Geminicoccus roseus DSM 18922: one gene and its partner. The protein of the gene in region 1 interacts with the protein of each later gene in a pairwise test. Links are inferred from orthologs where the notes say so. Each region holds a gene or a part of one and is shown in the gene's direction. Other genes may lie near its edges.

Region 1 (4,341 bases):
GGTGATCGCAGGCGGCTCGGCAGGACGGCGGCGTTCGCCGGCATCATTGTCCATCATGCCACTTCCTCCTCACGGCGTTCACGGCGCGGCTCGTCGCGGTCGCCGCCCCGGGGGCCGCGGTCGTCGCGGTCGCCGCGCGGGCCACGATCGTCGCGCTCGCGCCGGTAGCCGTCGTCACGACGGCCGCGATCCTCGCGGCTGCTCTTGGCGATCATGACCTGGGACGGATTGGGATCCAGCTCCTCGACGCGGACCGTCAGGTAGCGCAGGACGTCCTCGTGGATGCGCTCCTGGCGCTCCAGCTCGTCCACCGTCGCTGCCGGCGATTCCATGTTGAAGTGCAGGTAGTGGCCCTTCCGGTTCTTCTTGATCCGGTAGGTGAGATTGCGCAGTCCCCAGTATTCGACCTTGCTGACCGTGCCACCGTTGTCGGTGATGATCTGCGAGATGCTCTCGGAGAGCGTCTGCGCCTGCTGGGCCGAAAGATCGGGACGCGCAATCAAGGTGTGCTCGTAAAAGGGCATGACGCTCCTTTTGGCCTTCCTCGATATGGACAACGCAGAACCTCCGGCGCCGACCATCGGCGGGAGTTGTGATCTGCGCAGCACGCGACCCTCGGGTCCGGGACACCCGGACCACGAAGCGGGCGGACCATAGCAGCGAAGTCCGGGCATGCAAGCGCAACCATGCTCCGGACCGGATGCGGCCCCCGAAAGGACCTGCCGGAGCGGTCGGAGCATCATCGGATCGGCCATGCCGGGGGATCTGGCGCTTGACATCATCCCCAGGCTCGCATCCTCCACAGCCCCTACGGGCAAGCCATGAGGAATGAAGAATGTCGGTGGTCGCGGTGTTTCCGGGGCAGGGGTCGCAGGCGGTCGGAATGGGCGCCGGGCTGGCGCAGGCATCGGCAGCGGCGCGCGCCGTGTTCGCCGAGGTCGACGAGGCGCTGGGGGAGAGCCTCTCCAAGCTGATCTTTGAAGGGCCTGCGGAGACGCTGACGCTCACCGCCAACGCGCAGCCGGCGCTGATGGCGACGTCGCTCGCGGCGGTGCGCGCGCTGGAAGAGCGATTGGGCGGCAGGCTTGCCGACAGGATAGCGTTCGCGGCCGGGCACTCCCTGGGCGAGTACTCGGCGCTGGCCGCGACCGGGTCGATCGGCATCATGGATGCGGCGCGTATCCTGCGGCTGCGCGGGCAGGCGATGCAGGACGCGGTGCCGGCCGGCGAGGGCGCGATGGCGGCCGTGCTGGGGTTGGATCCGGACGCGGCGGCGGCGGTGGCCGTCGAGGCCGCGGCCGAGGGCGGCGTGTGCGAGCTCGCCAACGACAATGCCGAGGGCCAGGCCGTCCTGTCGGGGAGCAAGGACGCGGTCGAGCGCGCCATGGCGATCGCCAAGGCCAAGGGTGCCAAGCGGGTCCTGCTCCTGCAGGTGAGCGCCCCGTTCCACTGCGCGTTGATGGCCCCCGCCGCCGAGCATCTCGGCAAGGCGTTCATCGACACGCGGTTCCTGGCGCCGGCCGTGCCGCTGATCGCGAACGTCACCGCACAGCCGGTCTCCGATCCGGACCTGCTACCGGATCTGCTGGTCCGCCAGGCCACCAGCCGGGTGCGCTGGCGCGAAAGCATGGCGACCATGGCGCGCGAGGGAGCGACCACGGTCCTGGAACTCGGTGCCGGCAAGGTGCTGACCGGCCTGGCCAAGCGCGGGGTGCCGGGTGCCACCCTACTGAACGTGGCCGAACCGGCCGATCTCGATGCGGCGGCGGCCGCGCTGTCCTGAGGAGTATGCAGATGTTCGATCTTTCGGGCCGGCGCGCCCTGGTGACCGGCGCCACGGGCGGCATCGGCGAGGCGATCGCCCGGGCGCTGCACGCCCAGGGGGCGTCGCTGGTGGTCACCGGCCGCCGCGGCGAGGTGCTGGACAAGCTGGCCGCCGATCTGGGCGAGCGGGTGACCTGCGTGGTCGCCGACCTGGGCGAGGCTGGCGCCACCGACGCGCTGATGAAGGCGGCCGAGGCGGACGGCGCGGTCGACATCCTGGTCAACAATGCCGGCATCACCCGCGACACGCTGGCGATGCGCATGAAGGACGATGACTGGTCGTCGGTCCTGGAGACCAATCTTTCGGCGGTGTTCCGGCTGTCGCGCGCCGGGATCAAGGGCATGATGAAGCGGCGCCATGGGCGGATCATCAACATCGGCTCGATCGTCGGCACCACCGGCAATCCCGGCCAGGCCAATTATGCGGCGGCGAAGGCCGGCCTGGTCGGCATGACCAAGGCGCTGGCCGCGGAACTGGGCAGCCGCGGGATCACGGTGAACTGCGTGGCGCCTGGCTTCATCGACACGGCCATGACCCAGAAGCTGGACGAGAAGCAGAAGGAGGCGCTGCTCGGCAACATTCCCTCCGGCCGCCTGGGCGTCGGCGCCGATATCGCGGCGGCCGTGGTGTATCTCGCCAGCGACGAGGCGGCCTATGTGACGGGGCAGACGCTGCACGTGAACGGCGGGATGGCGATGATCTGAGCAACTGTGCTCTTGCCACCACCAAAGTCCGGTACGATCTCGCACCAGAGCGGGATCGTCGACCGGCCGAACGCTGGTCAACGATCAAGCCTTCGTGTAGGAAGCCCGCCACGCCCGGGGGTAGGTCGGTAGTGTCGCATGCAGCGTGCGCCGGTTTCGGGTGTTCCATCAGTCCAGGGTCGAGGACAGTTTCCGATGAGCGATATCGCTGAGCGCGTTAAGAAGATCGTCGTCGAGCATCTCGGTGTCGACGAAGCGAAGGTGCAGGAGAATGCGAGCTTCGTGGACGATCTGGGCGCCGACAGCCTCGATACCGTCGAGCTGGTGATGGCCTTCGAGGAGGAGTTCGGGGTCGAGATCCCGGATGACGCCGCGGAGAAGATCCTCACCGTCAAGGACGCCATTGATTTCATCAAGGCCAACAGCTGAGCCTGTGCAGGCCCAAGCTTCTATCTCGGTAACGTTGGAACGGTCGTCATGAGGCGAGTTGTCGTAACCGGCTTGGGGATGGTCACCCCGCTGGGTACGGGTGTCGAGACCACCTGGAACAGACTCGTCGCCGGGGAATCCGGGCTTCGTCGGATCGATCGCTTCGACGTATCCGATCTTCCGGCGAAGGTCGCGGGCCTGGTTCCGCCGGACGGCGAGCCGGGCGGCTTCCGGGCGACCGACTTCATCGAGGCCAAGGAACTTCGGCGGAACGATCACTTCATCGTCCTGGGGATGGCTGCTGCTGCCGAGGCGATCCTCGACAGCGGGTTTCCGCGCGAGACCGACGAGCAGAAGAACCGGGCCGGCGTCCTGATCGGCTCGGGCATCGGGGGGCTGAACGCCATCGCCGAGAGCGCCCTGATCCTGGAGAAGCAGGGTCCGCGGCGCATCAGCCCGTTCTTCATCCCGAGCGCCCTGATCAACCTTGCCGGCGGCCAGGTCTCGATCAAGTTCGGGCTGCGCGGGCCCAACCATTCGGTGGTCACCGCCTGCTCGACCGGCGCCCATGCCATCGGTGATGCGTCCCGGTTCATCCGGGCCGGCGATGCCGACGTCATGGTGGCCGGTGGAACCGAGGCGGCGGTCAGCCGGCTGGGGATCGCCGGGTTCGCGGCGGCGCGCGCCCTCTCGACTGCCTACAACGACTCGCCGGAGAAGGCCTCGCGTCCATGGGACAAGGGGCGCGACGGGTTCGTGATGGCCGAAGGGGCGGGCGTGGTCGTGCTCGAGGAATACGAGCATGCGAAGGCGCGCGGCGCCAAGATCTATGCCGAGATCAAGGGCTATGGCCTGTCCGGTGACGCCTACCATGTGACGGCGCCGATGCCGGATGGTGACGGCGGCTTCCGGTCGATGTCGGCGGCCCTGCGCAATGCCGGCCTCACGCCGGACGACATCGACTACGTGAACGCGCACGGCACCAGCACCCCACTGGGCGACGAGATCGAGCTCGGCGCGGTCAAGCGCCTGTTCGGCGACGCGGCCGGTAGGATCTCGATGTCGTCGACCAAGTCGGCGGTCGGTCACCTGCTGGGTGCGGCGGGGTCGGTCGAGGCGATCTTCTCGATCCTGGCGCTTCGCCACGGCATCGCCCCGCCGACGCTCAACCTGGAGAACCCGGAGGAAGCCGCCCAGGGCGTCGACCTGGTGCCGCTGAAGGCCCGGGAGAGGCGCATCCGCAACGCGCTTTCCAACAGCTTCGGGTTTGGCGGCACCAACGCCTCGCTGATCATCGGCACGCCGGACTGACGTGGCGATCTTGAGCCGAGGACGTGTCGTCCTGCTGAGCTTGGGACTGGCCCTGGCCACTATCCTGGTGGT
Region 2 (4,680 bases), 570 kb from region 1 along the record:
AAGGCCGCCCTGGCGCGAGCACCCGGCGTCGGGCCGAAGCTGGCGGCGCGGATCTGCGCGGAACTGAAGGACAAGGCGGCGCTGCTCGGCACCGGCCGCGGCAGCGCGCCGGCCGCGGGCGCGGCCGCGGCGCCGGAAACTTCCGGGCCCATGGAGGATGCGCTCTCGGCCCTGACCAATCTGGGATATGGTCGCGCGGAGGCCTTCGCGGCCCTGCAGATCGTGCGGACCGGCGAGCATGAGCAGGCCGGCCTGCAGCAATTGCTCACCCTGGCGCTGAAGGAGCTCGCACGATGAGCGAGCGGCTGATCGACGCCCTCGAACAGACCGACGACCTGGACCGCTCGCTGCGGCCGCAACGGCTGGCGGAGTTCGTCGGCCAGGCCCGCCAGCGCGCCAATCTCGAGGTGTTCATCGAGGCGGCCAAGGCGCGCCACGACCCGCTGGACCATGTGCTGTTCGCCGGGCCGCCGGGCCTGGGCAAGACCACGCTCGCCCAGATCCTGGCGGCCGAGCTGGGTGTCGGCTTCCGCATGACCAGCGGGCCGATCATCGCCCGGGCCGGCGACCTGGCGGCGCTGCTCACCAACCTGCAGCCGCGCGACGTCCTGTTCATCGACGAGATCCACCGGCTGTCGCCAGCGATCGAGGAAGTCCTCTATCCGGCGATGGAGGACTTCCAGCTCGACCTGATGATCGGGGAGGGGCCCTCGGCGCGCTCGGTGCGGATCGACGTGCAGCCGTTCACCCTGGTCGGCGCCACCACCCGCTCCGGCCTGCTGACCACGCCGCTGCGCGACCGGTTCGGGATCCATGCCCGGCTGGAGTTCTACACGATCGAGGAGCTGGTCTCGATCCTGCGTCGGGGCGCCAGGTTGCTGGGCTTCGAGCTGGCCGAGGACGGCGCGGTCGAGATCGCCAGGCGCGCCCGGGGCACGCCGCGGGTGGCGACCCGGCTCCTGCGCCGGGTGCGTGACTTCGCCACGGTGGAGCGGGCCCGCGCGGTCGACCGGGAGCTGGCCGACCGGGCGCTGCTGCGGCTGGACGTGGACCGGCTGGGCCTGGACACGCTGGACCGGCGCTACCTGAAGATGATCGCCGGCGCCTATGGCGGCGGGCCGGTGGGGATCGAGACCCTGTCGGCGGCCCTGGCGGAGGAGCGCGACACCATCGAGGAGACGGTCGAGCCGTTCCTGATCCAGCAGGGCCTGGTGCAGCGCACCCCGCGCGGGCGGATGCTGACCCGCCCGGCCTGGCTGCATCTGGGCGAGCAGCCGCCGGCCTCGTTCGAGCAGGGCTCGATGTTCGAGGAACTGCCGGAATGACCGGCGTCCATGCCATGCCGCTGCGGGTCTATTACGAGGACACCGACGCCGGCGGGATCGTCTACCACGCCAACTACCTGCGCTTCGCCGAGCGGGCCCGCACCGAGTGGCTGCGGACCCTGGGCTTCGACCATCCGGGCCTGCTCGAGACCTTCGGGGTGATGTTCACGGTCCGGCGCTGCGACGCGGTGTTCCTGGTGCCGGCGCGGCTGGACGACGAGTTGCGGGTGGAGACCCGGGTGGCGCGGATCGAGGGGGTGCGGATCCACCTGGACCAGGTCGTGCTGCTGGGCGAACGCCGCCTCGTCACGGTCGCGGTGGAACTGGTCCTGGTCGACCGCCGGGTACGCCCGGTGCGGCCGCCGGCAGCCCTGCGCAGCCTGCTCGAGCCGATGGCGGAACCGTGATCCGCGCCGGACGCAAGGCCTATTTGCCGCCCAAGGGTTCCGCTTGACACAACATCATGCCTATGGTGCAGGTGCACAGCGGGAAAGCCAGCCGAGTCCATCGTCTTAGCTGAAGTTCCTGATCTTATTAGTCTTTTCGGCGACGCGCCGACTTCGCCGCCGTCTCCGACCCGGACCGCCGAGAACCATGGATCCCAACCTCGTCACCGCCGCTCCTATCGCGACGCCGGAAGCCGCGCTGTCCATCTGGGCCCTGGTCATGCAGGCCGACCTGGTGGTCAAGTCGGTGATGGTCATCCTGGCCCTGGCCTCCCTGTGGTGCTGGGCCGTGATCTTCGAGAAGATCTGGCGCCTGGCCTCGCTCAAGCGCCGCACCAGCGGATTTGAACGCCTGTTCTGGTCGGGCGCGCCGCTGGAGGACCTGTACCGCCGCCTCGCCAAGCGTCCCGACCATCCGATGGCGATGATGTTCGCCACTGCCATGGAGGAATGGCGGGAAGCGCCGCGCAGCGCCGTGCGCGACGGCGGCGACCACCTGCTGGAGCGGATCGGCCGGGTGATGCGCCTGGCCATGGACCGCGAGCTGGTGGTCCTGGAGCGCAGCGTGCCCTCGCTCGCCACGATCGGCTCGGTGGCCCCGTTCCTCGGCCTGTTCGGCACGGTCTGGGGGATCATGAACAGCTTCACCGCGATCGCGGTCTCGAAGAACACCACGCTCACCGTGGTGGCGCCCGGGATCGCCGAAGCCCTGTTCGCGACCGCGGTGGGCTTGGCCGCGGCCATCCCGGCGGTGGTCGCCTACAACAAGCTGTCCGGCGAGATCGACCGCTATGCCGACCGGCTGGAAAGCTTCGGCGAGGAGTTCCAGGTGGTGCTCGCCCGGGAGATCGAGGCGAGCAGGGCGGCCTGACCATGGCGGGAAGCTCCATCCCCACCCACGGCACCACGCGCCGCGGCCGGCGCCGGCGCCGGCCGATGTCCGAGCCGAACGTCACGCCGATGGTCGACGTGATGCTGGTGCTGCTGATCGTGTTCATGGTGGCCGCGCCGCTCCTGACCGCCGGGGTCTCGGTCGACCTGCCGCAGGCCCAGAGCTCGCTCCTGCCAGGCCAGGACGAGCCGCTCTCGGTGACGGTCGGCCGCGACGGCAAGGTCTACCTGCAGGAGAGCGAGATCGCCGTGGACCAGCTGGGCCCGCGCCTGCAGGCGGTCACCCAGCGCAACCAGGAGGCGCGGATCTTCGTGCGGGGCGACCAGGCGGTGAACTACGGCCAGGTGATGGCGGTGATGGGGGCGATCCACTCCGCCGGCTTCACCAAGGTGGCGCTGCTGACCCAGGTTCCCGAGGGCGCGGCCGCGGCACCGTCCCCGGGCGGCAGCGGCACATGAGCGCCAGGCGCGTCGGCGGGTGATCGGACGTGCGTAAGTCCCTGCTCGCTTCGGCCGGCTTCCACGCGCTCGTGGCCGGCATCCTGTGGTTCGGCCTGCCCGAGTTCGGCCAGCCGCTGCCCGAGGATGGCGGTCTCACCATCGACCTGGTGACCGAGATTCCCGTCGAGCAGCCACGCCCGCAGCCCGCGGCGCAGGCACCGCTCCCGGAGCGCCAGGCCGCCTCGCGCCAGGAGGAGCCCACGCCGGAGAAGCCCAAGGAGCTTCCGAAAGCGCCGCCACCTCCGCCGCCGCCACCTCCGCCACCTCCGCCGCCACCGGCACCGCCGCCACCTCCGCCGCCACCGGCACCGCCGCCACCTCCGCCGCCGCCGGCACCGCCGCCTCCGCCGCCGCCGGCACCACCGCCGCCACCTCCTCCGCCGCCGCCTGTGCCGGCGCCGGAGCCCAAACCCGCACCGGAGCCGCCGCCACCACCCCCGCCACCACCGCCGCCCCCTCCGGCTCCGCCACCGCCGCCGGCGCCACCGCCGCCGCCGGTTCCGGCACCGCCAAAGAGCAAGCCCAAGCCGCCGCAGGCCAAGCCCGCGCCGGCGAAGGAGACGCCCAGGCCGGCCGAGCCCGAAGACGATTTCAACGCGCTGCTGAAGAGCGTGGAGAACCTCGACAAGCGGGTGCGGGCCGACGAGCAGCGCGACGGCAATGGCCAGGTTGCGGCGAACGACCTGCCGAGCGCCGGGCAGCGCGGGCCGCGGACGCCGCGCCTGGGCGCGGCCGGCCTGGGCGCGATGGTGCGCGAGCAGATCGAGCCCTGCTGGAACGTTCCCGCGGGCGCCCGGGGTCTTGCCGGGATGAGCGTCGGCATCAATCTCCGGCTGCTGCCCGATGGCCGGGTGCAGAGCGCGGAGCCGGTCGAGGCTGCGCGGATGCGCGCCGACCCGGTGTTCCGGGCCGTGGCGGAAAGCGCCCAGCGGGCGGCCCTGCAGTGCTCGCCGCTCCGGCTGCCGCGCGAGGACTACGACATGTGGAAAGACATCATCATGAATTTCCGCCCCGACCAGATGGGTTGAGCACGGTCGGCAGGGAGGCCAGCCTCGTGAGACATTTCATCGACCCAACCCGGCCCGATCTCCTGGTCCGGCCGCTGCTCGGCCGGCGCGTCTTCCTGGCGGGATCGGCGGCGGTGCTCGCGGCCGGCGCGGCCGGACCCGTGCAGGGCCAGCTCGCGGTCGACATCACCCGCGGGGTGGTGGCGCCGATCCCGATCGCGATCAGCCCGTTCGCGGCCGATGGCGGGCAGGCGGCGTCCCTGGCCACCCAGATCGCCGACGTGATCTCGGCCGACCTGGACGGGTCGCGGCTGTTCGAGACGATCGACCGGCGCGCCTACATCCAGAGCCCGCAGGAACTGCGGGAGATCCCCCGGTTCGGCGACTGGCGGCAGATCAACGCCCAGGCCCTAGTGAGCGGCACCATCGCCGAGACGGGGACCGGGCTGGCCGTCGAGTTCCGCCTCTGGGACGTGCTGGCCGGCTCGCAGATGGCGGGGCTGCGGATCG

Evidence for each region. Proteins that work in one complex are often made in the same cells at the same time.
Region 2: the proteins of GEMRO_RS0115620 (region 1) and ybgC interact in binary tests that used the Escherichia coli proteins (3 or more experiments, as listed by UniProt). The link is inferred for Geminicoccus roseus DSM 18922 from one-to-one orthologs.

What each region holds. Positions count from the first base shown.
Region 1 is NZ_KE386572.1:3,113,767-3,118,107, forward strand. What follows is about bases 1,562-4,341. They hold GEMRO_RS0115620 (acyl carrier protein), read left to right. Parts: upstream 1,562-2,724; coding sequence 2,725-2,958; downstream 2,959-4,341. Other genes in these bases: fabD (ACP S-malonyltransferase), read left to right, coding at 1,562-1,783; fabG (3-oxoacyl-[acyl-carrier-protein] reductase), read left to right, coding at 1,795-2,529; fabF (beta-ketoacyl-ACP synthase II), read left to right, coding at 3,007-4,269; mltG (endolytic transglycosylase MltG), read left to right, coding at 4,280-4,341. Outside these bases: rpsR (30S ribosomal protein S18), read right to left, coding at 1-57; rpsF (30S ribosomal protein S6), read right to left, coding at 54-524; more of fabD, read left to right, coding at 836-1,561. UniProt on the Escherichia coli protein: Carrier of the growing fatty acid chain in fatty acid biosynthesis.
Region 2 is NZ_KE386572.1:2,548,081-2,552,760, forward strand. Bases 28-3,026 are described here. They hold ybgC (tol-pal system-associated acyl-CoA thioesterase), read left to right. Parts: upstream 28-1,321; coding sequence 1,322-1,732; downstream 1,733-3,026. Other genes in these bases: ruvA (Holliday junction branch migration protein RuvA), read left to right, coding at 28-297; ruvB (Holliday junction branch migration DNA helicase RuvB), read left to right, coding at 294-1,325; tolQ (protein TolQ), read left to right, coding at 1,920-2,642; tolR (protein TolR), read left to right, coding at 2,645-3,026. Outside these bases: more of ruvA, read left to right, coding at 1-27; more of tolR, read left to right, coding at 3,027-3,121; GEMRO_RS34675 (cell envelope integrity protein TolA), read left to right, coding at 3,151-4,191; Tol-Pal system beta propeller repeat protein TolB, read left to right, coding at 4,218-4,680.